Regions from separate parts of the Methylobacterium sp. UNC300MFChir4.1 genome, predicted to be linked through region 3. Evidence: predicted binding sites of a transcription regulator. Region 3 holds the regulator's gene; each other region holds the start of a gene.
What was found. The regulator PhoB, encoded in region 3, activates phosphate uptake and scavenging genes when phosphate is short. The targets are predictions, from matches to a motif close to TGTCATNNANCTGTCAT.

Region 1: BMY19_RS21245 (YdcH family protein) is a predicted target of PhoB. The motif match lies at 2,404-2,420, and genes of this name have one in related genera.
Region 2: BMY19_RS18555 (Orn/Lys/Arg family decarboxylase) is a predicted target of PhoB. The motif match lies at 1,301-1,317, and genes of this name have one in related genera.

The regions. Positions count from the first base shown of each region.
Region 1 covers NZ_FOCS01000017.1:74,292-84,753, reverse strand. Annotated here, with positions in the region: gene BMY19_RS21265 (tetratricopeptide repeat protein) at 1-20, opposite strand, end outside; gene BMY19_RS21260 (5-(carboxyamino)imidazole ribonucleotide synthase) at 354-1,466, opposite strand; gene purE (5-(carboxyamino)imidazole ribonucleotide mutase) at 1,463-1,963, opposite strand; gene BMY19_RS21250 (YdcH family protein) at 2,042-2,302, opposite strand; gene BMY19_RS21245 (YdcH family protein) at 2,434-2,616, shown strand; gene BMY19_RS21240 (propionyl-CoA synthetase) at 2,821-4,749, shown strand; gene BMY19_RS21235 (phospholipase A2 family protein) at 4,798-5,271, opposite strand; gene BMY19_RS21230 (NADH:flavin oxidoreductase/NADH oxidase) at 5,459-6,577, shown strand; gene BMY19_RS21225 (phosphodiester glycosidase family protein) at 6,587-7,336, opposite strand; gene BMY19_RS21220 (hypothetical protein) at 7,560-8,093, shown strand; gene BMY19_RS21215 (MFS transporter) at 8,233-9,537, shown strand; gene BMY19_RS21210 (amidohydrolase family protein) at 9,540-10,409, shown strand.
Region 2 covers NZ_FOCS01000013.1:166,079-176,540, reverse strand. Annotated here, with positions in the region: gene BMY19_RS18560 (hydroxyacid dehydrogenase) at 88-1,068, shown strand; gene BMY19_RS18555 (Orn/Lys/Arg family decarboxylase) at 1,366-3,711, shown strand; gene BMY19_RS18550 (GNAT family N-acetyltransferase) at 3,711-4,289, shown strand; gene BMY19_RS18545 (YceI family protein) at 4,454-5,026, opposite strand; gene BMY19_RS18540 (cytochrome b) at 5,023-5,628, opposite strand; gene BMY19_RS18535 (YceI family protein) at 5,645-6,265, opposite strand; gene BMY19_RS18530 (LysR family transcriptional regulator) at 6,367-7,323, shown strand; gene BMY19_RS18525 (cupredoxin domain-containing protein) at 7,500-7,862, shown strand; gene BMY19_RS18520 (hypothetical protein) at 7,878-8,297, opposite strand; gene BMY19_RS18515 (hypothetical protein) at 8,781-8,987, opposite strand; gene BMY19_RS18510 (spermidine synthase) at 9,086-9,871, opposite strand; gene BMY19_RS18505 (hypothetical protein) at 10,024-10,275, shown strand; gene BMY19_RS18500 (SRPBCC domain-containing protein) at 10,326-10,462, opposite strand, start outside.
Region 3 covers NZ_FOCS01000012.1:60,929-71,390, reverse strand. Annotated here, with positions in the region: gene modB (molybdate ABC transporter permease subunit) at 1-340, opposite strand, end outside; gene modA (molybdate ABC transporter substrate-binding protein) at 356-1,171, opposite strand; gene BMY19_RS17195 (hypothetical protein) at 1,280-1,420, opposite strand; gene BMY19_RS30930 (hypothetical protein) at 1,634-1,777, opposite strand; gene BMY19_RS17190 (50S ribosomal protein L11 methyltransferase) at 2,069-2,989, shown strand; gene BMY19_RS17185 (ribosome modulation factor) at 3,040-3,228, shown strand; gene BMY19_RS17180 (hypothetical protein) at 3,229-3,483, opposite strand; gene BMY19_RS17175 (aminopeptidase P family protein) at 3,622-5,460, shown strand; gene BMY19_RS17170 (protein-disulfide reductase DsbD family protein) at 5,598-7,766, shown strand; gene phoB (phosphate regulon transcriptional regulator PhoB) at 7,946-8,641, opposite strand; gene phoU (phosphate signaling complex protein PhoU) at 8,764-9,483, opposite strand; gene pstB (phosphate ABC transporter ATP-binding protein PstB) at 9,604-10,419, opposite strand; gene pstA (phosphate ABC transporter permease PstA) at 10,442-10,462, opposite strand, start outside.

The DNA of each region.
Region 1 (10,462 bases), on a different contig from region 3:
AGCCGGTTGCGTACGTTCATTGCCCCACTCTCCCCGAGGCGTCGCCCGCTCCGCGCGCGCCCGCCCCGCCCCTCACAGTCCAAGAGCCCGCGCCGAGCGCCGGGCACGCCCGAGTTCGGGGCACCGTCGCGCATCACGGTGAAGGCCGGCTTAAGAAGCGCCGCCTCGTGATCCGGCCCCCGCCGGTCCCGGCGGGACCGGAGCGGTGCGGGCGGGCTCGAGCGGCAGCATTCGGAACCGACCACACTGTCGTGGAAGCGGCGGGATGTGGCGAAGGTATGGCTCGACCGTTCCGCGGGGCCGCGGACGGCCCTCCGGCGATCACGCGGCGACGCGGGTGTGCCCTCGAAGCCTCAGGATCCGGTCGGACCCGGCCCGAGGCGCGTGACGTGGCCCATCTTGCGGCCGGGGCGCGCCTCGCCCTTGCCGTACAGGTGCAGGTGGGCGCCGGGCTCGGCCAGCAGGGCGTGCCAGTCGTCGGCCTGGGCGCCGATCAGGTTGCGCATCTCGACGGGCAGGCCGCCGACCCGGCCCGCATCGCCCAGCGGCCAGCCGCAGACGGCCCGGACGTGCTGGGCGAACTGCGAGGTCAGCGCGCCCTCGCTGGTCCAGTGGCCGGAATTGTGCACCCGGGGCGCGATCTCGTTGACCACGAGCCGCTCCGCCCCGTCCTCGCGGACGAGGAACATCTCGACGGCGAGCACGCCGACATAGTCGAGGGCGTCGGCGATCCGCCGGGCGATCTCGACGGCGGCGCGGCCCGTCTCGGCGGACACGCCGGGCGCCGGCACCCGGGTCAGCGCGAGGATGTGGTCGCGGTGCTCGTTCTCGCAGAGGTCGTAGGCCGCGAAGCTGCCGTCGCGCCCGCGCGCGCCCACCACCGAGACCTCGCGCTCGAACGGCACGAAGCCCTCCAGGATCAGCGGCGCGCCGCCGAACTCGGCGAACAGGGCATTGCGGTCGCCCTCGGCCCGCTCGCGGAGCATGCGCTGCCCCTTGCCGTCGTAGCCGAAGCGGCGGGTCTTGAGCACGGCCGGCAGGCCGATCACCTCGATCGCCCGGTCGAGGTCGTCGGGCGTGTCCACCGCCCGGAACGGCGCCGTCGGAATGCCCAGGCCGTTGATGAACTCCTTCTCGGAGAGCCGGTCCTGCGTGGTCGAGAGCGCGCGCGCGTTCGGGTGCAGGACGGCGTGCCGGGCCAGCACGTCGGCGGTGGCGTGCGGGATGTTCTCGAACTCGTAGGTCACGACGTCGACGCCGCGGGCGAAATCCGCCAGCGCCGCGGCGTCGTCGTAGGCCGCGCAGGTGGTCCGGGCGGCCACGTCGAAGGCGGGGCTGTCCGCGTCGGGCGCGTAGACATGCGCCTTGAGGCCGTAATCGGCCGCCGCGAGCGCGATCATGCGCCCGAGCTGGCCCCCACCGACGATGCCGAGGATGGAGCCGGGGCCGAGGATCTTGTCCGTCACGCGTTCTCTTCCGTCACCGGCCGTTCGGCCACCGAGGCGCTCTGGGCCGCGCGCCACGCCTCCAGGCGCTCCGCCAGGTCCGGATCGGTCAGCGCCAGGACGGCGGCGGCGAGCAGGGCCGCGTTCACCGCCCCGGCCCGGCCGATCGCCAGGGTCCCCACCGGGATGCCCGCCGGCATCTGGACGATGGAGAGCAGGCTGTCCTGGCCGGAGAGGGCCTTCGACTCCACCGGCACGCCGAAGACCGGCAGGCGGGTCATCGCGGCCGCCATGCCGGGCAGGTGCGCGGCGCCGCCCGCACCGGCGATCACCACCTTGAGGCCGGCCGCGACCGCGCCCTTGGCGAAGGCGACGAGCCGGTCCGGCGTGCGGTGGGCCGACACGATGCGCGCGTCGTACGGTACGCCGAGCGCGTCGAGCGTCTCGGCGGCATGACGCATGGTCGCCCAGTCGGACTGGCTGCCCATGATGATCGCGACCGGAGGAGGCGACGCCATCGTTGATCCCGGCAAAAGAGGGCGCTTACAGGCGGCGCGGGCCCGCGGCAAGGCGGGGCCGGAGGGCGTCCACCGGCATCAGGCGATGATGTCCGGCGTGAGCGCGTCCTCGATGTGATAGATGCGGTCGCGCAGCGTGAGCTTGCGCTTCTTCAGGCGCTGGATCTGGAGTTGATCGCCGGCGACGCTGCGCTCCAGCGCCTCGATGGCGCTGTCGAGATCCCGGTGCTCCTCGCGCAGCCGCGCCAGCTCGCCCTGGAGGTCCGACTGCGCACCCTCACCCGCCTCGTCCGCCATCGTCACCTGAGAACCCGAAGACCGTTCGTCGCCCGAGAGCATGCGTCACGCTCCGGCGCCGGACAAGGCGGCGCGGTAAGCAATCATCAGACTTAGCAGCAGAAAACGCTTCGACAGGTCCGGCATCCTGTGCCAATCTCGTTGTGTCGAAACGATGACAGGAGATTCGACTCATGTCGCTGCAGACGCATCTGAACCAACTCGCCCGGAAGCACGAAGCCCTCGAGCGCGAGATTCAGGAAGCGATCCACAGACCTTCGGCGAACGACCTCCACATCGCCGAGCTGAAGCGACGGAAACTCCTCCTCAAGGACGAGATCAACAAGCTCCAGGCGGGCAACGACACGTTGCACTGACGCCTGAGACGTCCAATACGATAGCGAATTCACGCTGACGACCGCCGCATCGGGAGCCCCGGTGCGGCGGTTTTCTTTTGGGGGCACCGAGCCGCGGCCGTCACGCCCGTGGCCACTCCCTCCCGTGGCCACTCCCGTGCGCGCGAGAATGGGCTACTCTGCGACCCGCCGCCGGAGAGCGGTCCGCGAGGAAACGCCCAACCGATGACGAGAGCCAGCCTGCAGGGCCGCTACCCGGAGATCTACGAATCGGCCTGCCGCGACCCCGAGGCGTTCTGGCTCGGCGCGGCGCGGGCCCTCGACTGGGCGCGGGCGCCGGAGCGGGCCTTCGCGCCGGATTCCGGCCCCTACGGACGCTGGTTCCCGGACGGCACCCTGAACGCCTGCCACAACGCGGTCGACCGCCACGCGGACGGGGGCCGGGCGGATCAGGTGGCGATCCGCTACGACTCGCCCGTGACCGGGACCAAGCGCAGCATCACCTACCGGGCGCTGCGCGACGAGGTGGCGGTGCTGGCCGCCGTGCTGGCCGACCTCGGCGTCGGCAAGGGCGACCGGGTGATCCTGTACATGCCGATGGTGCCCGAGGCGCTGTTCGGCATGCTGGCCTGCGCCCGGCTCGGCGCGGTCCACTCGGTGGTGTTCGGCGGCTTCGCCGCCAACGAGCTGGCGGTGCGGATCGAGGACGCGGCGCCGAAGGTGGTGCTCGCCGCCTCCTGCGGGATCGAGCCGAACCGCGTGGTCGCCTACAAGCCGCTCCTCGACGCGGCGATCGCGGCCTCGCGGCACAAGCCGGAGGCCTGCCTGATCCTCCAGCGCCCGCAAGGGCCCGCGACCCTCGTCGCGGACCGGGATCGCGACTGGGGTGAGACCGTCGCGGCCGCCCGGGCGGCGGGGCGGAGCGCGGCGTGCGTGCCGGTCGCCGCCACCGACCCGCTCTACGTCCTCTACACCTCCGGCACGACCGGGAAGCCGAAGGGCGTGGTCCGCGATACCGGTGGCTACCTCGTCGCCCTGGCCTGGTCGATGCCGAACCTCTACGGCGTCCAGCCCGGCGAGACCTACTTCTGCGCCTCCGACATCGGCTGGGTCGTCGGCCACTCCTACATCGTCTACGCGCCGCTCCTGCACGGCTGCACCACGGTCCTCTACGAGGGGAAACCTGTCGGCACGCCCGATGCCGGCGCCTTCTGGCGGGTGGTCGCCGAGTACGGGGTGGTCTGCCTGTTCACCGCGCCGACGGCCCTGCGGGCGATCAAGAAGGAGGATTCGAAGGGCGCCCGGATCGCCGATCACGACCTCTCGGCCTTCCGCAGCCTGTTCCTGGCGGGCGAGCGCGCCGATCCCGACTCGGTCGCCTGGGCCGAGCGCGTGCTGGGCCGACCGGTGGTCGACCATTGGTGGCAGACCGAGACCGGCTGGCCGATCGCCGGCAACCCGATGGGCCTCGGCCTCCTGCCGGTGAAGCACGGCAGCACCTGCGTGCCGATGCCGGGCTACCGGGTCGAAGTGCTGGACGAGGGCGGCAAGCCGGTTCCGGCGGGCACCATGGGCACCATCGCGATCCGCCTGCCCCTGCCGCCCGGCTGCCTGCCGACGCTCTGGGGCTCGGACGACCGGATGCGGTCGAGCTACCTCGCCACCTTCCCGGGCTACTACGACACGTCGGATGCCGGGGTGATCGACGCCGACGGCTACATCACGGTCCTGGGACGGACCGACGACATCATCAACGTCGCGGGCCACCGGCTGTCCACCGGCGGCATGGAGGCGGTGCTGGCGAGCCACCCGGACGTGGCGGAATGCGCGGTCATCGGCATCCGCGACGCGCTGAAGGGGGAGGTGCCCTGCGGGTTCGTGGTGCTGAAGGCCGGCGTCGCCCGGCCGACCGAGACGATCGAGCGGGAACTCGTCGCCAAGGTGCGGGACGAGATCGGCCCGGTGGCGGCCTTCAAGCTGGCGCTGACCGTGCCGCGGCTGCCCAAGACCCGATCGGGCAAGATCCTGCGGGCCACCATGAAGCGCATCGCCGATCACGAGCCCTGGACGATGCCGGCGACGATCGACGACGCGGCGGCCCTCGACGAGATCGGCGACAGCCTGAAGGACCGGGGGATCGGCGCGGACCGGTAGGGTGCCGGACCGCGCCGCTTGCGCGTTGACGGGCGATCGCGGCCCGCCTCAATCCGCGTCGGCGCCGTCGTCGTCGGTGTCGATATCGACCGTCGGCGCCGGCTGCGTCAGGGCGGGCGCGTAGGTCCCCGCGGTCGGACCCGTGGTGACCGAGGCCGGGACGCGCCGGGCGTTCGGCTCGGACGGGATCAGCGTCGCGGTGGCGGCCACGAGGCCGGCGAGGGACCGGACATCCTGCGGCTGCCGCGGATCGCGCGAGATCAGCGTCGCCTCCTGTTGCAGGCGGAGATTGCAGGCCTCCGAAGGCAGGCCGCCGTTCGGCGTACAGGCGTCGTGGCGGGCGCAGGCGGCATCGAGGGCGTCGATCGGCGGGAGCGGCGCGTTGTTGCCCGGTCCGCAGTAATTCCCGTGGATCAGCATCTTGGGGCCGCCGAAGGCGGCGGGCTGGGCCTGGGCGGTGCCCGCGAGGGCGGCGCAGCCGGCGGCCAGGGCGAGCGGGACGGCGAGTCTGGTGAGCATCATCTGGACCTCGGGCGATCTCGCCCCCTCAGGCGGTTCGCGTCGATTGCCGCGATGCGGCGACAGGCCAGGAAACGGGCGGCCACATCCGCAAGTTCCCGCAACGCCCGCCCGCAGAGGTGCTCTGCCGCACCGCACTGGCCGCCGCGCCCGTCCTGGGCCAGAGTGAACCCTCCACCAGGAGTTGCCGATGACCGCTCGCCTGTTCGAACCGCTGACGCTCGACGCGCTGACGCTCGAGAACCGCATCCTCGTCGCGCCGATGTGCCAGTACTCGGCGCGGGACGGCGAGGCGACCGACTGGCACATGATGCATCTCGGCCAGCTCGCAATGTCCGGAGCGGGGCTGCTGACCCTGGAGGCCACCGCGGTCTCCCCGGAAGCGCGGATCACCGCCTGGGATCTCGGCCTCTACAACGACGGCTGCGAGCGGGCGCTGGGCCGGGTGCTCGACGCCGTGCGCGAATACGCGCCGATCCCGGTCTGCATCCAGATCGCCCATGCCGGGCGCAAGGCCTCCAGCGAGGCCCCCTGGGCCGGCGGCCAGCAGATCCCGCCGGAGCACGCCCACGGCTGGCGCACCGAGGCGCCCTCGGCGGTCGCGCACGGCGAGGGCGAGGTCCCGCCCCACGCCCTCGACGCCGCCGACCTGAAGCGCGTCCGCGACCAGTTCGTGGCCACCGCCAAGCGGGCCGTGCGCCTCGGCATCGAGGCCGTCGAGTTGCACGGCGCCCACGGCTACCTGCTGCACCAGTTCCTGTCGCCGATCGCCAACAAGCGGACAGATGAATACGGCGGCAGCCTCGCCAACCGCATGCGCTTCCCCCTGGAGGTCTACGACGCGGTGCGGGATGTCGTGCCTGCCGGCAGCCCGGTCTGGCTGCGGGTCTCGGCCACCGACTGGGTCGAGGACGGCTGGGATCTCGACGAGACGGTGGAGCTGGCCCAGGCCCTGAAGAAGGCCGGCTCCCCTGCGATCCACGTCTCCACGGGCGGCGTCTCGCCCAAGCAGGCGATCAGGCTCGGGCCGGGCTATCAGGTGCCCTACGCGGAGCGGATCAAGGCCGAGACGGGCCTCACCACCATCGCGGTCGGGCTGATCACCGAGGCGCACCAAGCGGAGACGATCCTGCAGGAGGGCCGGGCGGACGCGATCTCGCTCGCCCGCGCCATGCTGTACGATCCGCGCTGGCCCTGGCACGCCGCCGCCGAGCTCGGCGCCCGGGTGCGCGCGCCCAAGCAGTACTGGCGCTCGCAGCCGCGGGAGTACAAAGACCTGTTCAAGGACACGGCCTTCGGTCAGCGCTGAGGGCGGCCCTCACCGCGGCAGCGCGCCGACCAGCGGCCCGAGAGGGCGGCTGATGTCGGTGCGGCCGAGGTTTGGCGCGTAGAGGCTGGAGACCGAGCCGTCGAGGAATAGGGCGTTCCGGCAGCCGAGATCGTCGCGGAACAGCCGCGCGAAGGCGCCGAAGGTCACCGGGCGCTCGGAGATCGCGAAGATCGCCACGTGCCCGTCGCCGGGCACGCCGACGCCGTTGCGGATCTTCTGGCTCGGCCCGTCGGCGGCGATCTTCGGGTGGATCTGGCCGTCGATCACCAGCATCGGCCCGGACTGCGTGGCGAAATCCGGCCGGATCTTCGCCCGCAGGTAGCGGGACGTGTCGACCACCCCGGCGCGCTCACCCTTCAGCCAGAAGATCCCGTTGGGCTTCAGGTGGAAATTGCCCGGCCCGTCCGCCGTGGAGACGCGCTTCAGCTCGTGCCCGTTCTCGACGTAGAGGCCGACCGGCGCCTGGTCCTTGTCGTACATGCCGGCGTTCATCGCGAAGGCGAGGCGGCCGCCCTGCTTCTCGGCGAGGGTGCCGAGGGCGCCGTAGGGCTTGCCGTCGTCTTGGAGCCAGAACAGCCGCAGCCGCTGCTTCCGGAGGTCGATGGTACAGACCGTGAAGGTCTCACCCTGCGCCTCGACCGCCCGGCAGGGCTCCGTCGCGGCCGGGGCGGCCGCCCGGGCCGGGGCCGCGAGGGCGAGCAGCGTGATCAAGAGGGCGTGAGCCGGGCGCAGCATCATCATTCGTTCCAGGCAGCTCGGGGACGGCGAGTCGGGGACGGCGAAGCTCGTTCGGGCCGCCCTTCGCCCTGGAAAGCGGCGAATTTCGTGTCCGAGCCGCGCCCGGATGGGTCCGGACGCGGCCGGGTGGGTCTCGCGACCGCGCGCCGCGGCCGGGGCTGGACCGTTTTGCCGGTTCGAGCGTTCTTAGCCGCAGAGGGCGTGTTTCCACGGAGATGACGTGATGAAGGGTGCAGTGCTCGGCTCGGCCCTGCTGGCGGCGGGTGCTCTGGCCTTGGCGCCGGCCAGCGCGGACGCGCGCGGCTTCGGCGGCGGCGGCTTCCATGGCGGCGGTTTCGGCGGCGGCTTCCACGGTGGCGGGTTCGGCGGCGGCTTCCGCGGCGGCGGGTTCGGCGGCTTCCGCAACGGCGGGTTCGGAGGCGGCTTCCGCGGCGTCGGCTTCCGTCCGGGCGGCTTCGGCTACGGCCGCGGCTTCTACGGCCGGGGCTACGGCTGGCGCGGCGGTTACGGCTACCGCGGCGGCTACGGCTACGGGCTCGGTGGCCTGGGCCTCGGCGTCGGGCTCGGCCTCGCGGCCGGGGGCCTCTACGGCGGCTACGGCTACCCGGGTTACGGCTACGGTTACGGCGGCGGCTACGCCCCCGTCGGCTACGGGTACGGCGGCGATTACGGCTACGGCGGCGGCTGTTACACGGTCCCGCGGGTGCGCTGGACTCCCTACGGCTACCGGCGGGTTCTGGTCGAGCGCTGCTACTGAGCGTCGATCGAGCGTGAAAAGAACGGGACAGGCCGCCTCCGGGCGGCCTTTTCCTTTCCGGTTGCTTGCGTGAACCGCCGCATCGTTGGACAGCTCTGCCTGGGACGCTGATACTGGTATCGGGCGGCGGGAGGCGGTGATGAGTTCAGCAACCGGGCAGGGGCCCACGGGCGTGGACGCGGTCGAGATCCGCGACGCCAGCCTCACCGCCTTCTACCGATCGATGACGCCGCCGGAGCGGCACACCTTCTGGGCGTGCGCCGCCGGCTGGTGCCTCGACGGCATGGACTTCATGATCTACCCGCTGGTGATCGGCACGATCATGGCGCTGTGGCACGTCGATGCCGGCACGGCCGGGCTCGCCGCCACGGTGACGCTGCTGGCCTCGGCGCTCGGCGGCTGGCTCGCGGGCTTCGTCGCCGACCGCATCGGCCGGGTGCTGACGCTGCAGATCACGATCCTCTGGTTCTCGCTGTTCTCCCTCCTCTGCGCCTTCGTCCAGAACTTCGAGCAGCTGCTCATCGCGCGGGCGCTGCTCGGCCTCGGCTTCGGCGGCGAGTGGGCGGCCGGCGCCGTGCTGATCGGCGAGACGATCCGGGCCGAGTATCGCGGCCGGGCGGTGGGCTCGGTCCAGTCCGGCTGGGCGATCGGCTGGGGCCTCGCGGTCCTGTCGCAGGCGGTGCTGTTCTCGCTTCTGCCGCCCGAGACCGCGTGGCGCTGGATGTTCGCGGTGGGCGCGCTGCCGGCGCTGCTGGTGTTCTACCTGCGCCGCTACGTGAAGGAGCCGGAGGTCGCCGCCGAATCCCGCGCCCGGGCCGCCGCCACGGGCGACCGGCCGCAGATCTGGGAGATCTTCTCCGGCCCGATCCTCAAGACGACGCTGCTCGCCTCGCTGGCGGCGGCGGGCTGCCAGGGCGGCTACTACGCGATCACCACCTGGGTGCCGCGCTTCCTGACCACAGAGCGCCACCTGTCGATCGTGTCCTCCACCGGCTACCTCGCGGCCCTGATCATCGGCTCGTTCACCGGCTACCTCGTGGGCGCGTGGCTCGCCGACCGGCTCGGCCGGCGGCCGCTGTTCCTGATCTTCTCGCTTGGCGCCATCGCGGTGATCGTGGCCTACACGCAGATCCCGCTCTCGAACGGCGTGCTCTGGGTGCTGGGCTTCCCGCTGGGCTTCTTCGCCTCCGGCTACTTCTCCGGCATGGGCGCCTTCCTGACCGAACTGTACCCGACCCGCCTGCGCGGCTCGGGGCAGGGGTTCTGCTACAATTTCGGCCGCGGCATCGGCGCCCTGTTCCCGGCGCTGGTCGGCTACCTCGCGGAGCGCGCCGGTCTCGCCTCGGCCATCGCGATCTTCGCGGCCGTCGCCTACGGGATCTTCTTCCTGGCGGCCTTCGCGCTGCCCGAGACGCGCGGCAAGGTCCTGCACGCGGATTCCTGATCATGCCCGAGATCCGAGACTGCCCCGCCCCGGACCCGCATCCGGAAGGCCCGACCCGCTACGCCGTGCCGGAGGGCGCGGTCGACACGCACGCCCACGTCATCGGCCTGCCGCCGGACTATCCCCTGGTGGCGGACCGCAGCTACACGCCCCCGGCGGCGCCGGCCGAGCGGTATCTGGCGATGCTCGACGGGACCGGCATGGCCAACGGCGTGCTGATCCAGGTCAGCGTGCACGGCACCGACAACCGGCTGATGGTCGAGACGCTGCGCGCCCACCGGCGGCGCCTGCGCGGCGTCGCGGTGATCCCGCTCGGCTTGCCCGACGCCGAGCTCGCCGCGCTGAAAGAGGCCGGCGTGGTCGGCCTGCGCCTCAACGTCCTGTTCGGCGGCGGGGTCGGGCTCGACGCGGTCGAGTCCTACGGGGCGCTCGCCCGCGAGATGGGCTGGCACCTCCAGTTCCTGCTCGATGCCCGCGAGCTGCCGCCGATCGCCGGCCGCCTGTCGCGGCTGCCCGTGCCGCTGGTCTTCGACCATATGGGCCACATGCCGACCTCGGCGGGCGTGGACCATCCGGGGTTCCGGGCACTGCTCGGCCTCGTCGCCGACGGCAACTGGGTGAAGCTCTCGGGCGCCTTCCGGGACTCCGTCACCGGGCCCCCCTACGCCGACACGATCCCCTTCGCCCGGGCGCTCAACGACGCCGCGCCGGACCGCTGCCTCTGGGGCTCGGACTGGCCGCACGTGGCCGCCTGGGACGGGCCGCCGCGGACGCGGGACCTCCTCGACCTGATGGCCGACTGGGTGCCGGACGCGGACAGGCGCCGGATGGTTTTCGTCGACAACCCGCGGCGGCTCTACGGCTTCGGGTAGGGGCGGCCGCTCACAGGCCGCCGAGGAGCCCGCCGTCATCGCGCGCAGCGCAG
Region 2 (10,462 bases), on a different contig from region 3:
CCGGTTGCCAGGGTTGCCCACCCCGCCTAGACGGGCCCGGCGCGAAACGTGCCTGTCACCCCTCCTCTTGTGCAGAGGTCTTCTCCCGTGATCACCGGTCCGTGCCTCATCGTCCAGCCGATCCACGCGGCAGGCCTCGACCGGTTGCGCGCGGCCGGCCTGGAGCCGCGCCCGGCGAGCGCGACCGATCCCAAGACGCTGGCGCGCGAGGTCGCCGACTGCGTCGCCGTCATCACCCGCAACACCGGCTTCCCGGCCCGCGCCATCGCGGCGGCGCCGGCCCTGCGGGTGATCGGGGTGCACGGCACCGGCACCGACCACGTCGCCACGGCCGAGGCGACCGGGGCCGGGATCGTGGTGGTGAACACGCCCGGCGCCAACGCCGTCTCGGTGGCCGAGCAGACGCTGGCGCTGATCTTCGCCCTGGCCAAGGCCCTGCCGGAGGCCGACCGCTCGGTCCGGGCCGGCGACGACAGCTTCAAGTTCACCGCCCGGCTGATCGAGCTCGCCGGCCTGACGCTGGGCCTCGTCGGCTTCGGGGCGATCGGGCAGGCGACCGCCCGGCTCGGCGCCGCCCTGGGCCTGCGGGTGCTGGCCTACGGCCCGAGCCGCCCGGACGCGGACTTCGCCAACGCCGGCGCCCTGCGGGCCGCCTCGGTCGACGCGCTCCTGGCGGAATCCGACATCGTCTCCCTGCACGTGCCGCTGACCCCGGGCACCCGCGGCCTGATCGGCCGGGACCAGCTCGCCCGGATGAAGCGGGAGGCCTTCCTGATCAACACCAGCCGCGGCGGCCTGATCGACGAGGCGGCCCTGGTGGAGGCGCTGGAGGCGGGCACGATCGCGGGCGCCGGGCTCGACGTCTTCGCCCAGGAACCGCTGCCGGTCGACCACCCGCTGGCCCGCCAGCCCCGGGCGATCCTGACACCCCATGTCGGCGGCTCCACCGGGGCGGCCCTGATCCACACCGCCGAGACCGCCGCGACCCGCGTGGTCGACGTCCTCGCCGGCCGGCGGCCGGGCGGGCTGGTCAACCCGGACGTCTGGGAGCGGCGGCGCGAGGTGTGATGGTCTCCCCTCTCCCGTGCGGGAGAGGGTTGGGGTGAGGGACGAGAGGCTTCGGGATCAAGCACCCGATCGACGCGATTCGAGGGGGAGCCTCACTGGTGAGGTCTCACCCCTCACCCTGTCCCTCTCCCGCACGGGAGAGGGGACCCGCGGCCGATCCTGACGGCGCGGCGGTCGTGGCCGGCCCGGTTCACGGTGTTTCGTCCGGACCGCGACCGCCCGCCGCGCGCCGTGTCATGCAATCGTCGCAGACGGGCCGGAAAGCCACCCGCTGCATCCGAGGCCAGAGAGGGCTCCATGGACTTCCACCGTCGCTTCACGGTCCTGATGTGCGCCCCGGCCTTCGACCCGGACGATCTCGAGGGCGCGCGCGTCAACCAGATCGTGGCGGCCGTGGAGCAGCGCGGCTTCGAGGTGGTGCGCGCCCGGCGCGTCGAGGACGCGGCCATCGCGGTCCAGACCGACGCGGCGGTCGGCTGCCTCGTGGTCGACTGGGGCAAGCGCGGCCTCGACGGCAAGGCCGCCGCCCTCATCGACATGATGCGCCGGCGCGGCCTGGAGATGCCGATCGTCATCATGGTCCGCCGCAAGCGGCTGGAGGACATCCCGGTCGAGCTCCTCGACTTCATCGACGGCTACATCTTCCTCGCCGAGGAGACGCCGGAATTCATCGCTCGCGGCCTCGTCAGCCGGGTCACGCAGTACGCCGAGACCCTCAAGACCCCGTTCTTCGGCGCGCTCGTCGACTACGCCGAGAAGGGCAACCAGCTCTGGACCTGCCCGGGCCACAACGGCGGCATCTTCTACAACCGGTCGCCGATCGGCCGGATCTTCGTGGAGCACCTCGGCGAGGCGATCTTCCGCGACGACCTCGACAACTCGGTCCTCGATCTCGGCGACCTGCTGACCCACGAGGGCCCGGCGCTGAAGGCCCAGAAGGAGGCCGCCAAGATCTTCGGAGCGGAGAAGACCTACTTCGTCCTCAACGGCACCTCGGCCTCCAACAAGATCGTCCTGTCCTCCCTGGTGGCCGAGGACGACCTCGTCCTGTTCGACCGCAACAACCACAAGGCGGCCCACCACGGCGCCCTGTTCCTGGGCGGCGGTATCCCGATCTTTCTGGAGACCGACCGCAACGCCTACGGGCTGATCGGGCCGATCTTCCACGAGGCCCTGGATGAGACCCGGATCCGGGAGAAGATCCGCCGGAACCCGCTGGTGACCGACCCGGAGGCGTGGCGCCGGGAGCGGCCGTTCCGCGTCGCGGTGATCGAGCAGTGCACCTACGACGGCACGATCTACGACGCCCAGGAGATCCTGGAGAAGATCGGCCACCTCTGCGACTACATCCTGTTCGATGAGGCCTGGGCGGGCTTCATGAAGTTCCACCCGCTCTACGCCCGCCGGTTCGCCATGGGGCTGACCGGGCTCGACGAGACATCGCCCGGCATCGTCGCCACGCAGTCGACCCACAAGCAGCTCGCGAGCTTCTCCCAGGCCTCGCAGATCCACACCCGCGACGGCCACATCCGCGGCCAGACCCGGCGGGTCGAGCACAAGCGGCTCAACGAGAGCTTCCTCGTCCACGCCTCGACCTCGCCCTTCTACCCGCTGTTCGCCTCCCTCGACGTCGGTGCCCAGATGATGAAGGGGCGCTCCGGCATGATCCTGTGGGACGACACGATCCGGCTCGGGATCGAGTGGCGCAAGAAGGTCCGGGCGATCCGGCGCGAGTTCGAGGAGAACGAGCGCGACCCCGCGCGGCGCTGGTTCTTCGACCCCTTCGTGCCGGACGTGACGGTGAATGCCGACGGCGCCGAGGTGCCGTGGGAGAGCGTGCCGACGGACGAGCTCGCCACGACGCCGCGCCACTGGGAGCTGAAGCCGGGCGCGCGCTGGCACGGCTTCACCCACGTGGCGCCGGGCTACGCCATCACCGACCCGAACAAGCTCACCGTGCTGACCCCCGGCTTCGACCGGCACACGGGGGCCTACGCCCAGCACGGCGTGCCGGCGCCGATCGTGGCGCAATACCTGCGTGAGAACCGGATCGTCGCCGAGAAGAACGACCTGAACTCGCTGCTCTTCCTGCTGACCCCGGGGGTGGAATCCTCCAAGGCGGGCACGCTGATCTCGGGCCTCGTCGCCTTCAAGCGGCTCCACGACGACAACGTCCCGCTGGAGGAGGCCATGCCGGAATTCGTCAACCGCCGGCCGAACCGCTACCGGGGCGTGCGCCTGCGCGACCTCTGCGGCGAGTTCCACGCGTTCCACCGGGAGGCCGGCACCTCGACGCTGCAGCGGCGGCAGTTCGCCCCCGAGCACCTGCCCGAGATGGTGATGCCGCCCAAGCGGGCCGCCCAGCTGCTGACGCGCAACAAGGTCGACTACGTGCCGATCGCCGAGGCCGAGGGGCGGATCGCCACCACGCTGATGCTGGTCTATCCCCCGGGCATCGGCACGGTGCTGCCCGGCGAGCGCCTGGACGACCGAGCCAAGCCCATGCTCGACTATTTCAAGATGTTCGAGGCGTCCGCCAACCTGTTCCCGGGCTTCGAGGCCGAGATCCAGGGCGTCTACCGCGAGGTCGACCCGGACGGGCGGATCCGCTTCCACACCTACGTGGCGCGGGAGGGCGCCTGATGGAGATCGAGGCCGAGACGCCCGGCCTGCTCCCGGCCCGGTCCTGCCCCGACATCGTCATCCGCCCGTCCTCGGATGCCGATGTCGAGGCCATGGTGGCGATCTACGAGCACCACATCAGCCGGGGCGTCGGCGATGTCGGCGTCGCCGAGGAGGACCGGCTGCTCCCCGACGACCTGAAGCGGCGGCGCAAGACCATGCGCAAGAAGCGTCTGCCGCACCTCGTGGCGGACCGCGACGGCGCGGTGGCGGGCTACGCCTACGCGGTGCCGTTCCGGAAGCGGCCCGCCTACCGCTACACCCTCAAGCACTCGATCTACGTGCATCCCGACCACCTGCACGCGGGGATCGGCCGGCGGCTGCTGCCGGCCCTGATCGAGGCCTGCGCGGCGGGCGGCTACCGCCAGATGATCGGCTACATCGACGCCGAGAACGCGGCCTCCCTGCGGCTCCACGAGGCCTGCGGGTTCGAGCGGGTCGGCTACCTGCGGGCGGTGGGCTTCAAGTACGGCCATTGGTCGGACAGCGTCATGGTCCAGCGGGCGCTGGGCACCGGGTCGGAGGACCGGCCGGGGTAGCGGGCCGGGATCGGGCGGCCTCCGACGCCCGGCCGCCGTCATCGCGAGCGCAGCGAAGCGATCCAGTAGCGCCACACTCATGGAGGGCGCGCTGCCCTGGGTCGCTTCGCTGCGCTCGCGATGACGGAGTGCGTGACGTCCGAAGGATCCGACCCGAGCCAACCTCAGTGGCCGGAGGCCGGGTTCGGCGTGGCGACGAGGTCGACCTCGACGCCGACCTCGAGCGCCACCCACTGGCCCGAGGCCCAGGCCCCCTGCCCGACGCCGAACTCGGTGCGGACCAGGCCGACGCGCCCCGCGGCGTGCGCCGCGCCACCCTCGAGGGTCAGGTGGAACGGCAGCGTCACCGGCCGGCTCGTGCCGCGGATCGTCAGTGTGCCGACGGCCGCGTAGTCGCCCTGTCCCTTGTCGACGAAGCGGATCGCCTCGAAGCGCGCCTCGCTTCCCGCCTTGACGTCGAACCAGTCCTTCTGCGGCAAGGCCCCGTCGCGCTGGACGTCCCCGGTCCGCGCGCTGGCGAGGTCGACCAGCACGAGCGCGTGCCCCGCCTCGGGCCTGGCGGGGTCGAAATCGATGTCGGCCTTGAACCGCTCGAACCGCCCGGTGAACGGGACGCCGACCTGCACGCCGGAGAACCGGATCGCGCTCCTGGCCGGATCAACCGCCCACTCGGCGGCGGCGGCCGGCAGGGTGACGGCCTGGAGAGCCGCCAGCAGGCACAGGTGACGCGCGTTCATCGGGGCGGCTCCACATTGGGGGCAGTCGACGCCCGGCGCCCCGGCAGCATGCGGCGCAGCACGTCGTCGCGCAGGAGGAGGTGGTGGCGCAGGGCCGCCGCCACGTGGACGGCGAGCAGGGCCGCCAGGAACCACGCCCCCAGGGCGTGGACCCGCTTCAGGACGGCCTCGGCGGCGCCCGGGTCGGGGACGAGGGCCGCCAGCGGCAGGTGCGGCCAGGGAACGATCCCGTACAGCACCGTCGGGATGTTGAACGGCGACAGCGAGACCACGGCCCAGCCGGTCAGGGGCAGCCCGACGAGCAGCAGGTACAGCAGGTGATGGGCCGCTGCGGCCGCCCGGCGCTCCCGCGCCGGCATGCCCGCGGGGTGCGGCGGCGGCCGGTGGGTCAGGCGCCAGAGGACCCGCAGGGCCGTCAGCGCCAGCACGGTGATCCCGACCGACTTGTGCCACTGGTAGAGCTGGAACTGGCGCAGCGGTGCCAGGGCCGCGTGCGTCATCGTCAGGCCGAGGCCGATCAGGACGAGCACGCCCAGCGCGCTCGCCCAGTGCAGCAGGATCGCCACGGCGGAGTACCGCCGCGCGGAAACCCCTCGCGCCATGGCGGATTCTCCCAGGTCAGTCCTGCTTCTCGAAGGCGCCCGCGATGGTGAGGTGCAACTCGTCGCCGATCAGCGGCACGTAGGTCTTCACCCCGAACTCGGAGCGCTTGAGCGTGCCGGTGGCCTCGAAGCCGACCGTGTACTTCTTGCTCAGCGGGTTCACGCCGGCGCCGACCAGGGTGACGTCGAGGGTCACCGGCTTGGTCACGCCGTGGAGCGTCAGGTCGCCCGTCACCTTCGCGTGGTCCTTGCCGGCCGGCACGACCTTGGTGGACACGAAGGTCATGTCGGGGAACTTGGCGGCGTCGAGCCACTGGTCGCCCTTGAGCTCGTCGGTGAGCTTGGCGCTGGTCGTTGTCACCGAGGCGACCGGGATCTTCACCGAGAGCTTGGCGGCGGCCGGGTTCTTCGGCTGCAGCTCCAGCGTGCCGGACACGTCCGAGAAGCCGCCGGCGTAGTTCGAGAAGCCCATGTGGGAGACGCGCCAGCCGACCTGGGTGTGGCCGGGATCGACCGCGTAGGTGCCGGCCTGGATCTGCGCCGGGTCGCGGGTCGGTGGGGTCTGGGCCAGCGCGGGGGTGGCGACCGGGGCGGCGACCAGCAGGGCCAGCAGGCCGGAGGCGAGAATCGACTTCAAGGGTGTCTCCTGCAGAGCAGACGGCCGAGCGCGATTCGCTGCGCCGCAGCCGCCGTGTAGACCCGTTCACGGCACCGGTTGAGCCTGCTATCCGGAACCCCATGGTTGCGAGAACGGAAACCTTCCGGGGCGGGCTCGACGACGTGCGGGCCTTCTGCGCCGTCGTGGATCTCGGCACGGTGACGGCCGCGGCCGCGACGCTGCAGGAGACCAAGGGCAGCGTCAGCCGTCGGATCTCCCGCTTGGAGCGGGCTCTGGGCGTCCGGCTGATGGCCCGGACCTCCCGGGCGGTCTCGCCGACCGCCGAGGGCCTCGCCTTCTACGCCAAGGCCCAGGAGAGCCTGACGCTCCTCGACGAGGCGACCGAGACCGCTCGCGACGCCCGCACGGTGCCGGCCGGGCACCTGCGGATCACGACCTCGATCGATTTCGGGATCGAGGTGATGCCCGAGATCGTCGCGAGCTTCCGGGCCGCCTACCCGCAGATCACCGTGGAGATGCTCAACACCGACGCGCGCCTCGACCTCGCGGCCAACCGGATCGACCTCGCCCTGCGGCTGGGCGGCGCGGAGGAGACCGGCTACCGCGCGATGGTCCTCGCGACCCTGGCGCTCGCCCTCTACGCCGCCCCCGCCTACCTGGAGCGCCGCCCGGCCCCGACGGACCTCGCGGGCCTGCGCGACCACGACCTGATCCTCGCCCGGGAACGGATCGGCACGGCCGGGCTCACCCTCTCCGACGGGCAGGGCCGCACGGAGCCGCTCTCGCTGAGCCCGGCGATCCGGGTCAGCGACTTCGCGACCGCGCTCCGCCTCACCCTCGCGGGCGCCGGGATCGGCCATCTCCCGAGCCTCGTGGCCGCCCGGGCCGTGGAGGCCGGGCAGATCGTGCGCGTGCTCGGGCCCTGGGCGACCCGCAGCAGCACCTTGCGTGCCGTCACCCTGGCCGGGCGCGAGCTGCCGGCCCGCGTCCAGGTCTTCCGCGAGCATGTCCGGACCGTCCTGGCCTCGCGTGGATGCCCCCGCGACAGCGCGGGATCAGACGGCGAATACAGATAAATAGATTTCTTTATCTGTATATGCGCTCTACAGCGGCCCAACTCGATAAATTTTTACCGGATATCGTAGCGCCCGGTTGAGAGGCTGCGCGCATGCTGCGACGCGGCGGCAAGCTCGGCCGCACGGCCAGGGCCCCGAGGGTCCGGCCCGCAGCGCGTCATGTCTGGATCTCGGTCATGTCCCTCCGCAGCCGGTGCCTGCGCGCCCTCGTGTTCGCCGGGATCCTGGCGCTGATCGGGACAACCATCGGTCTCGGGACGGCCCGGGCCTCGCTGCCGGCCACGACGCGGATCGTGCTGCAGAAGGCGGGCCGGTACATGCCGACCGACCTGTACCTGCGCCGCGGCGACACCATCGCCCTGCGCAACGGCGACGCGCGCCTGACCCACCACGCCTTCATCGAGGCGGACCGGTTCTCGTTCGACGCCGGCACTCAGGAGCCCGGCACCGAGACGCGATTGACCCTGGCCGAGCCGGGCGATTTCGTCATCCAGTGCGGCATTCATCCGAAGATGAAGCTCACCCTCCACATCGAGTAGGCCTTCGGGAGCCCTTCAGCCGTCGCGGCCGAATCCGAGACCGCGGATGATGTCGCCGATGGGATCGATCTTCTGCGACGGTGCGGCCGCCGACGCGGGCTGCGGCGCCGCGGCGGTGACGGTCGGCCGGTCGGATTCGGCGGTGCGGACGAGGGCGGCGTGGCGGAGGCGGGCCGCCCGGTGGACGCCGCGCTCCGTCCCCTTCGCGCGGTGCGCCGCGGTCCTGCGCGGCGGCCCGGCCGGGCGCGCCATCTCGGCGGGGAGCGGGGCAGCCGGCATCGCGGTGTCCGGGACCGTCGCCGCGACCCGCGGCGCCGGGGCGGCTGCCAGGGCGCCCGTGGTCTCCGGCGCGGTGAGCTTGGCCGGCGGGTCGACCCAGGCGCTCCGCGTGACCGGTGCAGCGGCCGGCTTCGAGACCGGCGCGGCGTCCGTCACGGCAGGACGCGCGGGACGCGTCTGCACCTCGTAATTGCCCGGATGCAGAATATGCGCGGCCGCCACCAGCCCGAATACGGCAACGGCAGTCGTCCCAAGTGTGGAGCGATAGTGTTCCATGGCGGAAAAACGTACCGCCAAGCTCCGGGTTCCGCGCGGTCGAGACGTCGGGGCGCGGTCCGCGCGGCGGGTCGGCCGGCGGAAAGAAAAAAGGCCACTCCCGAAGGAGCGGCCCGAAGTCTAGGGAGGAAACGCCCAAGAAGGGCAGCGGGATCGCGACGCCATCGCCATCCCGCAGTGCAAAGATAGGATACCGCATTGCGGCATGCAACGGATCGGGCGCCGCGGAGGCATGCATATGTACCCGGGTCCGACCGCACATCCATGCGAGCTACGCATGGCGCCGCGCCGGCCCACGAGCGGGCCGGGATCACGAGACGCGATGCCCTTCGGGCGGACCTGAAATCGCCCCGCGCGGCGGGTCTAGGCGCCGCCGGACCGGCCGTCCTGGCCGATCAGGCGCTCGACCTCGGCTTCCGCGACGGCGCGCGCCGCGTGCTCGGAGGTGTGCGGGCGGTACGACCCCCGGACCAGCTTGCCGCGGTCGCGGATCGCCCAGGTGAAGTGACCGGGATCATGCCGGCTCGGCCTGACCTCGACCGTGTAGAGATGCCCGCCCGTCGCACCCATGCCGGGAATGTGCGGAGGCGTCCCGCGCCGGGACAGGGGGTGCGACCGTGCGCGGCAGCCCCGTCCTCCGGACCGCCGCAGCCCGCGCTGAAACCGCCCTAGCATCCCGGCCGGCGCCGGCCCTGGGCCGGTCCGCGCGGTCTCGGGCCGCCCGCCGCCCGGTCGTCGCCCGGCCTCCCGTCACTCTGCCCCGGGCCCTCGACCCGCCCCTCGGTCCGGGTCCCGAGCCAGACCACGTGCTTCGGGCCGCTGCCCCGGCCGCTCGCGTGGACGCGCTGCTCGTCGACCGCGAAGCCAGAGCGCTGCAGGCGGCTCTTGAACTTCCGGTCCGGGGCGCCCGACCAGACGCCCAGGATGCCGCCCGGCCGCAGGGCCCAGCGGGCGCGCTTCAGCCCCCAATTGTCGTAGAGCCGGTCGTTCGCCTTGCGCATCAGCCCCTCCGGGCCGTTGTCGACGTCGAGCAGGATCGCGTCGTAGCGCTCCGGTCCGGCCTGGATCAGGCGGTTGACGTCGGCCTCCTGCAGGTCGACCCGCGGATCGTCCAGGCAGCCGGCGAAGACGTGGGCGAGCGGCCCCCGGGCCCAGGCGACCACGGCGGGCACCAGCTCGGCGACCACCACCTGCGCCTGCGGCCCGAGGCCCTCGAGCGCCGCCCGCAGGGTGAAGCCCATGCCGAGGCCGCCGATCAGGACCCGGGCGCGGGGCCGGTCCTGGAGCCGCGCGCAGGTCATCGCCGCGAGCGCCACTTCCGAGCCGCTGCGCCGGTTGTTCATCAGCTCGATCGTGTCGGCCATGATGGCGAACTCGTCGCCGCGCCGCATCAGGCGCAGGTCGGTGCCGCCGCCGGGCACGGATCCGGTATCGAGATGAACCCAGGGTATCACGCGCGCGTCCTCGTTTGCCGGCGCCCTGTCATGCGGGCGGCGGAGGGATCGCGGCGGGAGCGGGGCGGCGCGCGGGCCCGTCCGTGCGCGCCGCGCACCCCCGCCCGGCACCGCGCCTTGCCGCGACCGATTCCGGCGGCGTATCAGCACCTATGGCCAAGCGCATCAAGTCGAGACCGCAGGAGCGGGGCTCCGTTCTGTTCGATATCGTCTTCGCGGACGGGTCCCGGGCCTCGAACCGGCGCGTGCCGGCCGAGATCCTCGGCGGCCTCGACGGCGACGAGCCTGCCCGGCAGCTCATCGCCGAGCAGGAGGAGGAGATCGCCCGCAAGGCCGGGCGGCCGGGGCGCGCGATCGAGAGCCTGACCCGCTCGCCGATCGTCAAGCCGAAGCCGGTCGCCTGACCGGCGGCCCGGTGCAGGCCGGAGCGGTCCGGAACGGCCGAGACCGGCCCTCAGGCGTTCTCGGCCAGCCGGCGCGCGACCTCCTCGCGCAGGGCCTCGTTCATCGCGGCGAACCGGGCCTGCATGCGCGTCCGCAGCCACGGGAACAGGCCGGGGGCGAGCAGGCCCGCGACGGTCTCGGCCTGGA
Region 3 (10,462 bases):
ACAGCCGCATCGCCCGCACCATGAGCGGGAAGCCCATCACCGCGCAGGCCAGCGCTGCCCCGGTCCAGCGGAAGGAGAAGACCACGCCGATCTCGGCGAGGGGCGCGCCGAGCGGGCCGCGCCGGCCGAAGGCCAGCAGCAGCAGGTAGCCGGTCACGACCGGGGGCAGGATCAGCGGCAGGTGGACCAGCCCGTCCAGCAGGGCGCGGCCGGGAAACCGGCGCCGCGCCAGCAGCCACGCCACGGCGAGGCCGGGCACGAGGCTCGCGAGCGTCGCCATCGTCGCCACCCGCAGGCTCAGGCCGACGGCGGTCCACTCGTCCGGCGTGAGCCCGAGCAAGGGGGCGGCGCGCCGCTACTGGCTGGCGCCGGGCTGCGCGACCACCGTGAAGCCCTGGCGCTCGAAGGAGCCCCGGGCCTCCGGGCCGCGCAGGTAGCCGAGCAGCGTCCCGGCATCCGGGTTGCGCGACTCCCGGGTCACCGCCGCCGGATAGACGATCGGCGGGTGGCTGTCGGCCGGGAAGGTCGCCACAACGTGGACGCTCGGGTCCGCGGCCGCGTCGGTGGCGTAGACGATGCCGAGCGGCGCCTCGCCCCGGGCGACCAGCAGGAGGGCGGCGCGCACGTTCTCGGCCTGGGCGACCTGCCCCTTCACGGCGTCCCAGGCGCCGAGCTTCTCCAGGGCGGCCTTGCCGTACTTGCCGGCGGGAACGGCGTCGATCGTCGCCATCGCCAGCCGCCCGCCGCCGAGGATCCGCGTCAGCGTGGTGCCGAGGTTCGGCGCCAGGGCCACCTGCGGATCCGCGGCGCTGTCCTTCGGCCCCGGGGCGATCAGCACCAGGGCGTTGCGCAGGAAGTCGATCCGCGAGCCGGCCTTCAGCAGCCCGGCCCGGTCGACGTAATCCATCCACGCGAGGTCGGCCGAGATGAACAGGTCCGCCGGCGCCCCCGCCTCGATCTGCTTCGCGAGGGCGTTCGAGCCGGCGTAGGAGATCCGCGCGGTCTTGCCGGTCGCCTTCGTCCAGGCTGCCGCGGCGTCGTCGAGGGCGTTCTTGAGGCTCGCGGCCGCGAACACGACGACCGGCTCGTCCGCCCGCGCGGCCCTGTCGGTCGGCGCGAGAACCAGCGCCGCGAGCGCGCAGGCGACCAGGATCCGTCGAGGCAGGGGCATCACGCAGATCTCTCCGGTCGCGACCCGCTATATACGGCGGGGAACGACGGGGATCATAGGCGCGCGCGGGCGGTCGGCCAAGGCCCGGCCGACCCGGGTGACCGCGCGTCAGCCGAGCTTGGCCTCCGGCCGGTCCTTGGGCTCGGCTTCGGCCCGGTGGAGGCGGCTCAGCAGGACGAGGAGATGGCCCGGGAGCGGCCCGTCCGGTGCGGGACCGCCGAAGATCCGCTCGCGTGGTCGGGCAGGCACGGCCGCACCGTTGACGACCACGGGCCCGCGGGGGCCGGAACGCCGGGACTTGGTCACGCTGTACGCACCCTGCTCAATCGTGATTCACGTAAAAAGCCGGCAAAAACGCCGCGCAAGTCGGCCAGTTCCGCAGCTGCCGTACATCATTTGGTTAACGCGCGAACAGCCTGCCTCATTCCTGGGCGCCCGCTCGCGCGAATCGGTGTCGCGCCGTCACCAGGTCCGGATGTCGTGCCGCTCGGTCGGGCGCGCCTCCGGCATGCCGTTCATGCCGTTCGCGACCAGCAAGGCCCAGAGCGTGGCGGTGCCCGCGGTCACGGCCGCGAAGGCGATGCTGATGAGGAGAGGCGCGGTCATGGCAGCACGATCGTCTGTCAAAACAGGCGCGCCGCTCCGGGAAGTGCGGCGCGCCCGAGTTGAGGGTCCGGCCTTGGGTAAGCCGAGATTGTTTAAGCACACGTGATGGCTGTGGACACTGGTTTGAGTCGCGCAGAAGATAAGTATTGGCGCTTGTGACCGTCCGGCAACAACGGGCGGAGTCGCCGGTCCGCTCCGCCGCCCTGCCCCGCGGCCTCACCCTTGCCGGGCCCGGATTTTTTCGCGCCAGCCCCTGGGCTGCGGCGCGCCCCGGCGTTACAGCCGGGCACCATGCTCGAAGGCCTGCCGCCCCATCGCCCGTCCCACGTCCTGCGTCTGCTGACCGACGAACGCTCGGCCCGCGCGATGACCGACCTCCTCGGCGAGATGTTCGATCCCACGGAGACCGCGGTGGCGGCCTTCGAGGACGAGGACGGGCGCACGTGGCGGCTTGAGGCCTACTTCGCGGACGCGCCCGACGAGGAGTACGTCCGCGAGCTGATCCGCCCGGTCATCGGCGACGCGGCCGACGCGGCGGAGTTCCGCACGATCGACCAGCAGGACTGGGTGCGCGCGTCGCTGGAGGGCCTGAAGCCGGTCCGGGCCGGCCGCTTCCTCGTGCACGGCTCGCACGACCGCGACTCGGTCCGGGGCAACGATCTGGCCATCGAGATCGAGGCCGCCCTTGCCTTCGGGACCGGGCATCACGGAACGACGCTGGGCTGCCTCCGCGCCCTGGTCTCGGAACTCAAGCGCCGGCGCCCGGTCCACGTCCTCGATGTCGGCACGGGAACCGGGATCCTCGCCTTCGCGGCCGCCAAGGCCCTGCGGCAGCCTGTGGTGGCCGGCGACCTCGACGCGGAGGCCGTACGCACGGCCCGCGAGAACGCCCGCGCCAACGGGCTCGGCCCCTATCTCAAGCTCTACGAGGGGCCCGGGGTCCGCCACCGCCTCGCCGACCGGCCGCGCCATTTCGATCTCGTCTTCGCCAACATCCTGGCCCGGCCACTCAGGCTCCTGGCGCCGACCCTGGCGCGGGTCGTCGCCACCGAGGGTGTGTTGGTCCTGTCCGGCCTGATCGAGCGCGACGTGCCGGGCGTGCTCTCCGCCTACCGTCTCCAGGGCTTCTCCCTCGTGCGGCGCGGCGTGATCGAGGGGTGGGTCGCCCTGGTCCTGACGCGCGGCGGCGCGGCGCAGCGTCCGCGGCGCTGACCCGCGCGGCATCGCCCCGAACTCCACGCGCGCCGGCGTGTTGTCCGGCCATGAGCCAGACGTCGCTCCACGATCCGCCCGCTGACCCCATCGCCGAGGGCGCTCGCGCCCGGGCGCAGGGGCGGCCCAAGGATGCCTGCCCCTATCCGGCCGACTCGCCCGCGCGCCGGGCTTGGATCGAGGGCTACGATGGGGCACCCGCGGACCGGGCGCCGGACCTGCCGATCACGAACGGCTGATCAGCGCGCGGTGCGCAGCCGGCCCGGCCGGTCAGGCGCGCCCGCGGTCTCGGCCGGCGACCCCGGTGCGTCCGCCTGCGACACCGGCGCGCCGAGCGCCGCCATCAGCGCGCGCAGGCCGTCGATCCACTCTTCGAGTTCGGCGAGCGAATCGAAGCCGTCGCGGCGGACGACCGTGTCGGGCTCGATCGTCACGACGGCGTCGAAGCGGCCGTCGGGTCTGTCGCTGATCCGGTAGTAAACGCGGCGTGGCATGTCTGAGTAATAAGCGAGAATCCGCGGCGTGATAAGATTGCTAACGATCTTTAAGCACCGCAACCGACCTCCGACCAACCTCTTTCTCATGACAACAGGGTGTTGCGACGCGGGAGCGGCGGGCGCTAGGCTCGCCACATGACCGAGACCCGTCCGTCCCGACAGCGCCAGCGCTTCCAGAGCTTCGACGACCCGAGCCACCGGAAGGGCGCCGAGCGGATCGAGGCCCTCCGGGCGGCGCTGCGTGAGACCGGACTCGACGGCTTCGTCGTGCCGCGGGCCGACGAGCACCAGTCGGAATACGTTCCCGCCGACGCCGAGCGGCTGGCCTGGCTCACGGGCTTCACCGGCTCGGCCGGCACGGCCGTGATCCTGATGGAGTCCGCGGCGCTGGTCGTCGACGGGCGCTACACCCTGCAGGCGCCCGAGCAGGTCGATACCGGCCTCGTCACGGTGGTGCCGCTCGCCGAATCGACGCCGGAGGCCTGGGTCGGGGCCAACCTGCGGCGGGATCAGGTGCTCGGCTACGATCCCTGGCTGCACACCCCGGACGGTCTGGCGCGCCTGGAGCGGGCCGTGACCCGCGCCGGCGGGACCGTGCGGGCGGTGCCGAACCTCGTCGACGCGGTCTGGGCCGGTCGGCCGCGGCCGCCGGCCGGTCCGGTGGTGGTCCATCCCGACGCGCTGTGCGGCGAGGGGGCCGCCGACAAGCTCGCCCGGATCCGGGCGGCGCTCGCCGAGGGCGGCTGCGATGCCCTGGTGATCTCCGACCCGCACAACCTGGCCTGGGCCTTCAACCTGCGCGGGTCCGACGTCGCCCACACGCCCCTGGCGCTGGGTTACGCCATCCTGCCGCGCGAGGGACGGGCCCGGCTGTACCTCGTCTCTCCGAACGTCGATCCGGCCCTGCGGGCGGAACTCGCGCCGATCGCCGAGATCCTGCCGCGGGCGGACCTGGACGACGGGCTGGCATCCCTGGCGGGCGCGCGCGTCCGCCTCGACGCCGCGACCGGCGCCGTCGCCCTGAAGGAGAAGATCGAGGCTGCCGGCGGCACGGCCGATGTCGGCAAGGACCCGATCACCGGCATGAAGGCGGTCAAGAACGCCGCCGAGATCGCGGGCGCCCGCGCCGCCCATGTCCGGGACGGGGCGAGTGTCGCGCGCTTCCTCGCCTGGCTCGACGGTGCGGCCGTGGCCGGCGGCCTCACCGAGATCGCCGCCGTCGAGGCCCTGGAGGATTTCCGGGCCGCCGGCGGCGACCTGCGCGAGGTCTCGTTCCCCACGATCTCGGGTTCCGGACCGAACGGCGCGATCGTCCACTACCGGGTGAGCCGCGCCACGGACCGGGCGGTCCAGTCGGGCGAGCTGTTCCTGATCGATTCGGGAGCGCAGTACCCGGACGGCACCACCGACATCACCCGGACGGTCGCGGTCGGTGCGCCGAGCCCGGAGATGCGCGACCGGTTCACGCGGGTGCTGAAGGGGCACGTCGCCATCGCCCGGGCGGTGTTCCCGGTCGGCACGACCGGCGCCCAGATCGACGCCTTCGCGCGGGCACCGCTCTGGCAGGCGGGCCTCGACTTCGACCACGGCACCGGTCACGGCGTCGGCGCCTTCCTGTCGGTGCACGAGGGGCCGCAGCGGATCGCCAAGACCGGCACGGTGGCGCTCGAGCCCGGCATGATCCTGTCGAACGAGCCGGGCTACTACGCCCGCGGCGCCTACGGCATCCGGATCGAGAACCTCGTCCTGGTCGAGGCCCGCGCGATCGCGGGCGGGGAGCGCCCGATGCTCGGCTTCGAGACGCTGACGCTCGCTCCCTACGACCGCCGGCTGATCCGGCCGGACCTGCTCGAACCCGGGGAGCGGGCCTGGATCGACGCCTATCATGCGAGGGTCCGCGAGACCCTGGCGCCCGGGCTCGACACCGCGACGCGCGACTGGCTCGAGCGGGCGACGGCGCCGCTCGAGGGGTGAGCCGGCCGCAGGGGATCCCGAACGCGGTCCGTGGTAAGACCCGACGCCATGGTAAGACCGGACGCCATGGAAACGCCCGCGCCGAGCCCGACACGCCGCGCGTGAAACCGCGACCGCCCCGCGCGCGAAGGGACAGCATGATCCGCCGCCTCGCCCTCCTGATCCTGGCCGTCGCCGCGAGTTTCTCGGCCGCCGCGGCGCAGGGGTTCCCGCAGGGCTTCCGCACGCCCGCGGATCTCGTGCGCGCGAGCCTCGTGGCCGAGCCCGCCGCGGTCGCCGGCGCGCAGCCCTTCACGCTGGCGGTGCGGATGCAGGTCAAGCCCGGCTGGCACGTCTACTGGCGCAACCCGGGCGATTCCGGCCTGCCCCCGGAGGTGACCTGGACCCTGCCGGCCGGCTTCAACGCCGGCGCGATCCGGTGGCCGGCGCCGGAGCGCATCCCGATCGCGACCCTCATGAACTACGGCTACGAGGGCGAGGTCACGCTCCTCGTCCCGGTGACGCCGCCGCCGAGCCTCGACCCGGCCGACCCGGTGCGGATCCAGGCCAAGCTGACTTACCTCGTCTGCGAGACCGAGTGCGTGCCCGGCTCGGCCGATCTCGCCCTGACCCTGCCGGTCGGCAACGCCGAGCCGGACCCGGCCAACGCCGCGCTGTTCGCGCGCGCCCGCGCTGCGCTCCCCGTGCCGGCGCTCTGGCCCCTGAGCCTGTCGAGCCAGGGCGACACCCTGCGCCTCGATTTCGCCGCGGCCGGCCTCAAGCCCGAGGCGGTCCGGAACGCCGCGTACTTCCCCTACGCCGAGACGGCGATCGACAACGCCGCCGCGCAGGTGATGAGCGTCGACGGGACCGGCCTGCACCTGACCCTCGCCCGGAGCAGCCCGACCGACCCGGTGCCCGCCGCGCTGCCCGGCGTCCTGACGGTCGAGGCGGTCGACGCCGCCGGGACCCGCCGGCTCGCCTTCGCGTACGGCGACGAGCCGGTGCTCCCGGCCGCCGCGGCGCCGGCCGCGACCGCGCCGCCCGCGACCGCGCCGGCCGCCGCCGACTTCGACGCGCTGACGCTGGCGACCGCCGCGGCCTTCGCCTTCCTCGGCGGCCTGATCCTCAACCTGATGCCCTGCGTCTTCCCGGTCCTGTCGATCAAGGTGCTCGGCCTCGTGCGGCACGCGGGCGAGGGGCCGGCCCGGCTGCGGCTCCACGGCCTCGCCTACACGGCCGGCGTCCTGGCGAGCTTCCTGGCGCTCGCCGCCGCGTTGATCGGCCTGAAGAGCGGCGGGGCCGCGATCGGCTGGGGGTTCCAGCTCCAGTCGCCCGCCATCGTGGCGGGGCTCGCCTACCTGCTGTTCGCGATGGGCCTGAGCCTCTCGGGCGCGGTCCATGTCGGCGGCCGGCTCGCCGGCCTCGGCGACGGCCTCACCCGGCGCGGCGGCCTGAGCGGCTCGTTCTTCACCGGCGTGCTCGCGACCCTGGTGGCGACGCCCTGCACGGCGCCGTTCATGGGCTCGGCGGTGGGCTTCGCGCTGACCCAGAGCGCCGGCGTGGCGCTCGCCGTCTTCGCGAGCCTCGGCCTCGGCCTCGCCCTGCCCTTCCTGCTCCTGACCCTCTGGCCGCCGGCCCTGCGGGCGCTGCCGCGGCCGGGCGCCTGGATGGAGACCCTCAAGCAGGTGCTGGCCTTCCCGGTCTACGCCACCGTTGCGTGGCTGATCTGGGTGCTGGCGCAGCAGGTCGACCCGCGCGGGCTGCTGGCGGCGCTGATCGGCCTCGTCCTCGTGGGCTTCGCCGCCTGGGCCTGGGAGCACGGCCGCGCCGCCCCGCCGCGGGCCGGCCGGGTCGCGCAGGCCGCCGCGGCGCTGGCGCTGATCGCCGTCGGGGCCCTCGCCGTCACCCTGCCCCGGGACCGCGCCGCGCCGGCCGCGCAGGCCGCCGCCGACGGGATCGAGCCGTTCACGCAGGCGCGCCTCGACGCCCTGGTCGACGCGCACCGCCCCGTCTTCGTGGACATGACCGCCGCGTGGTGCATCACCTGCGCGGTCAACGAGGCGACCTCGCTCAACACCAAGGCCGTGCGGGCCGCGATGGCCGAGCGCGGCGTGACCTACATGAAGGGCGACTGGACCAACCAGAACCCCGAGATCACCCGCCTCCTGGAGAAGCACGGGCGCAGCGGCGTCCCGCTCTACCTGCTCTATACCGGGACGGGAGAGCCCCAGGTGCTGCCGCAGATCCTCACCGAGGGGACGGTCCTGGCGGCGCTGGAGGCGGTGCCGGCCGCCTCGGGCCGGAGCGCGGCGCTGGCGCGCTGAGTCCCTGGAGACCGGGACGCGCGAATCTTCGCGGGCCCGTCCCACCGTCTTTGCGAGCGGAGCGAAGCAACCCAGCAGCGCCGCGCTCACAGGCGTCCCGCCGCCCTGGGTCGCTTCGCTGCGCTCGCGATGACGGTGCGCCGGAGCGAAGTCCTATCCGGACGGCCCGTGAGGCCGCCTCAGGCCTCCAGCGAGAAGGTCTCGTCGAAGGCGTAGCCCGAGCCCCGGACCGTGCGGATCGGGTCGGTCTGGCGCGGGCCGTTCAGCGCCTTGCGCAGCCGCCCGACATGGACGTCGACGGTGCGCTCGTCGATGTAGACGTCGTGGCCCCACACCCCGTCGAGGAGCTGCTCGCGGGAGAAGACCCGGCCCGGCGCCAGCATCAGGAATTCCAGGAGCCGGAACTCCGTGGGGCCCAGATGCAGCTCCTCGCCGCCGCGGCGGACGCGGTGGCCGGTGCGGTCGAGTTCCAGGTCGCCGGCCGCCAGCCGGTCCGAGACGTGGGCGGGCTTGGCCCGGCGCAGGAGCGCGCGGATCCGGGCGAGCAGCTCCGGGACCGAGAATGGCTTGACGATGTAGTCGTCGGCGCCCGTGCCGAGCCCGCGGACGCGGTCGCCCTCCTCGCCGCGGGCGGTGAGCATGATCACCGGCAGGCGCTCGGTCTCCCGGCGCGCCCGGATCCGGCGGCACAGCTCGATCCCCGAGAGGCCGGGCAGCATCCAGTCGAGCAGGACGAGGTCCGGGATCCGCTCCGCGAGGAGCAGCTCGGCGTCGTCGCCGCGCGCCGCCGAATCCACCAGGAAGCCCTCGGCCTCCAGGTTGTAGCGCAGCAGCGTGCTCAGGGCCTCCTCGTCCTCGACGATCAGGACTTGCATGCTCACGTTCGAAGACTCGTTCTGCGGGCGGTCCCCGGATGGTGCAGGAGGCGCCGCCCCGCCTCAACCCGCACGGAGAGTGACCCCGGCCGCGCCCACAGGAAGGCGCCGGGGTCGGCGCCTCACGGCGCCTGCACGCCGTCCACGGTCGCGTAGTTCGACGCGTCGTTCTTCGGCCGGTCACCCGCCAGCGTCTCGCCCGTGGCGAGGTAGTGGATCGTCTCGGCGATGTTGGTGGTGTGGTCGCCGATGCGCTCGACGTTCTTCGCGCAGAACAGGAGATGCGTGCAGAACGAGATGTTGCGCGGATCCTCCATCATGTAGGTCAGGAGCTCGCGGAACAGGGAATTGTACAGGGCGTCGATCTCGCCGTCGCGCTCCCAGACGTCGTGGGCCGCCTGGACGTCGCGGCTCCCGTAGGCGTCGAGCACGTCCTTCAGCTGACCCTCGGCGAGGTCGCTCATGTGGCGCACGCCGAGCACGATCTTCTGGGCCGGCGCCTGGTCGGAAATCGCCACCACGCGCTTGGCGACGTTCTTGGCGAGGTCGCCGATCCGCTCCAGATCGCCGGAGACGCGGATCGCCGAGATGGTCTCGCGCAGGTCGATCGCCAGGGGCTGGCGCCGGGCGATCAGCAGCACGGCGCGCTCCTCGATGTCCCGCTGCAGCGCGTCGAGGCGCTTGTCGGCGAGGATCACCGCCTGGGCGAGCGTGTCGTCCCGGCGCACGAGGGCGTCGGTCGCCTCCGCGGTCATCTTCTCGGCGACGCCGCCCATCTCCGAGATCGAGCGACGCAGGTTCTCCAGGTCGGTGTCGTAGGAGGTGACGATATGGCCGGGCATGGCGGATCCTTCGATGGGGTCCCGGGGACGGCCCTCCGGGAGGCTTGCGGGACCCGCCGGCGCGCCGGAGACGCGAGCGGCGGTCCCGGGACCGGAGCGGCCCGGCAGACTAGCCGCAGACTAGCCGAAGCGGCCGGTAATGTAGTCCTGCGTGCGGCGTTCCGTCGGGTTCATGAACATCCGGTTGGTCGGACCGAACTCGACGAGCTGCCCCAGATACATGAAGGCGGTGAACTGCGAGATGCGCGCCGCCTGCTGCATGTTGTGGGTGACGATCACGATGGTGAACTCGTCGCGCAGCTGCTCGATCAGCTCCTCGATGCGGCCGGTCGAGATCGGGTCGAGCGCCGAGGTCGGCTCGTCGAACAGGATCACCTCCGGCTTCTGCGCCACCGTCCGGGCGATGCACAGGCGCTGCTGCTGGCCGCCCGACAGGCCGGTCCCGGGCTGCCGGAGCTTGTCCTTCACCTCGTCCCAGAGGGCGGCCTTGCGCAGGGATTCCTCGATCCGGCCGTCGAGCTCGGATTTCGGCAGCTTCTCGTAGAGGCGCAGGCCGAAGGCCACGTTGTCGTAGATCGACATCGGGAACGGCGTCGGCTTCTGGAACACCATGCCGATGCGCGAGCGCAGCTCGTTCAGGTCGACGGAGGGGCTGAGGATGTTCTCGCCGTCGAGCAGGATCTCGCCCTCCGCGCGCTGCTCCGGGTAGAGGCTGTAGATCCGGTTGAAGCAGCGCAGCAGGGTGGACTTGCCGCAGCCGGAAGGGCCGATCAGCGCCGTCACCTGCCGGTCGTGGAAGTTGAGGTTGACGTCCTTCAGCCCGTGGAAGCTGCCGTAGTAGAAGTTCAGGTCCTTGACGGCGATCCGCACGGGGCCGCCCTCTTCGGCGCGGTTGCGGTTCAGCTCGACCGTGGGGATCGCGGAGGCGGCGTTCATCGTCGTGTCCTCGAAAGGGGGCTCAGCGCGAGGCCTGCGGCTT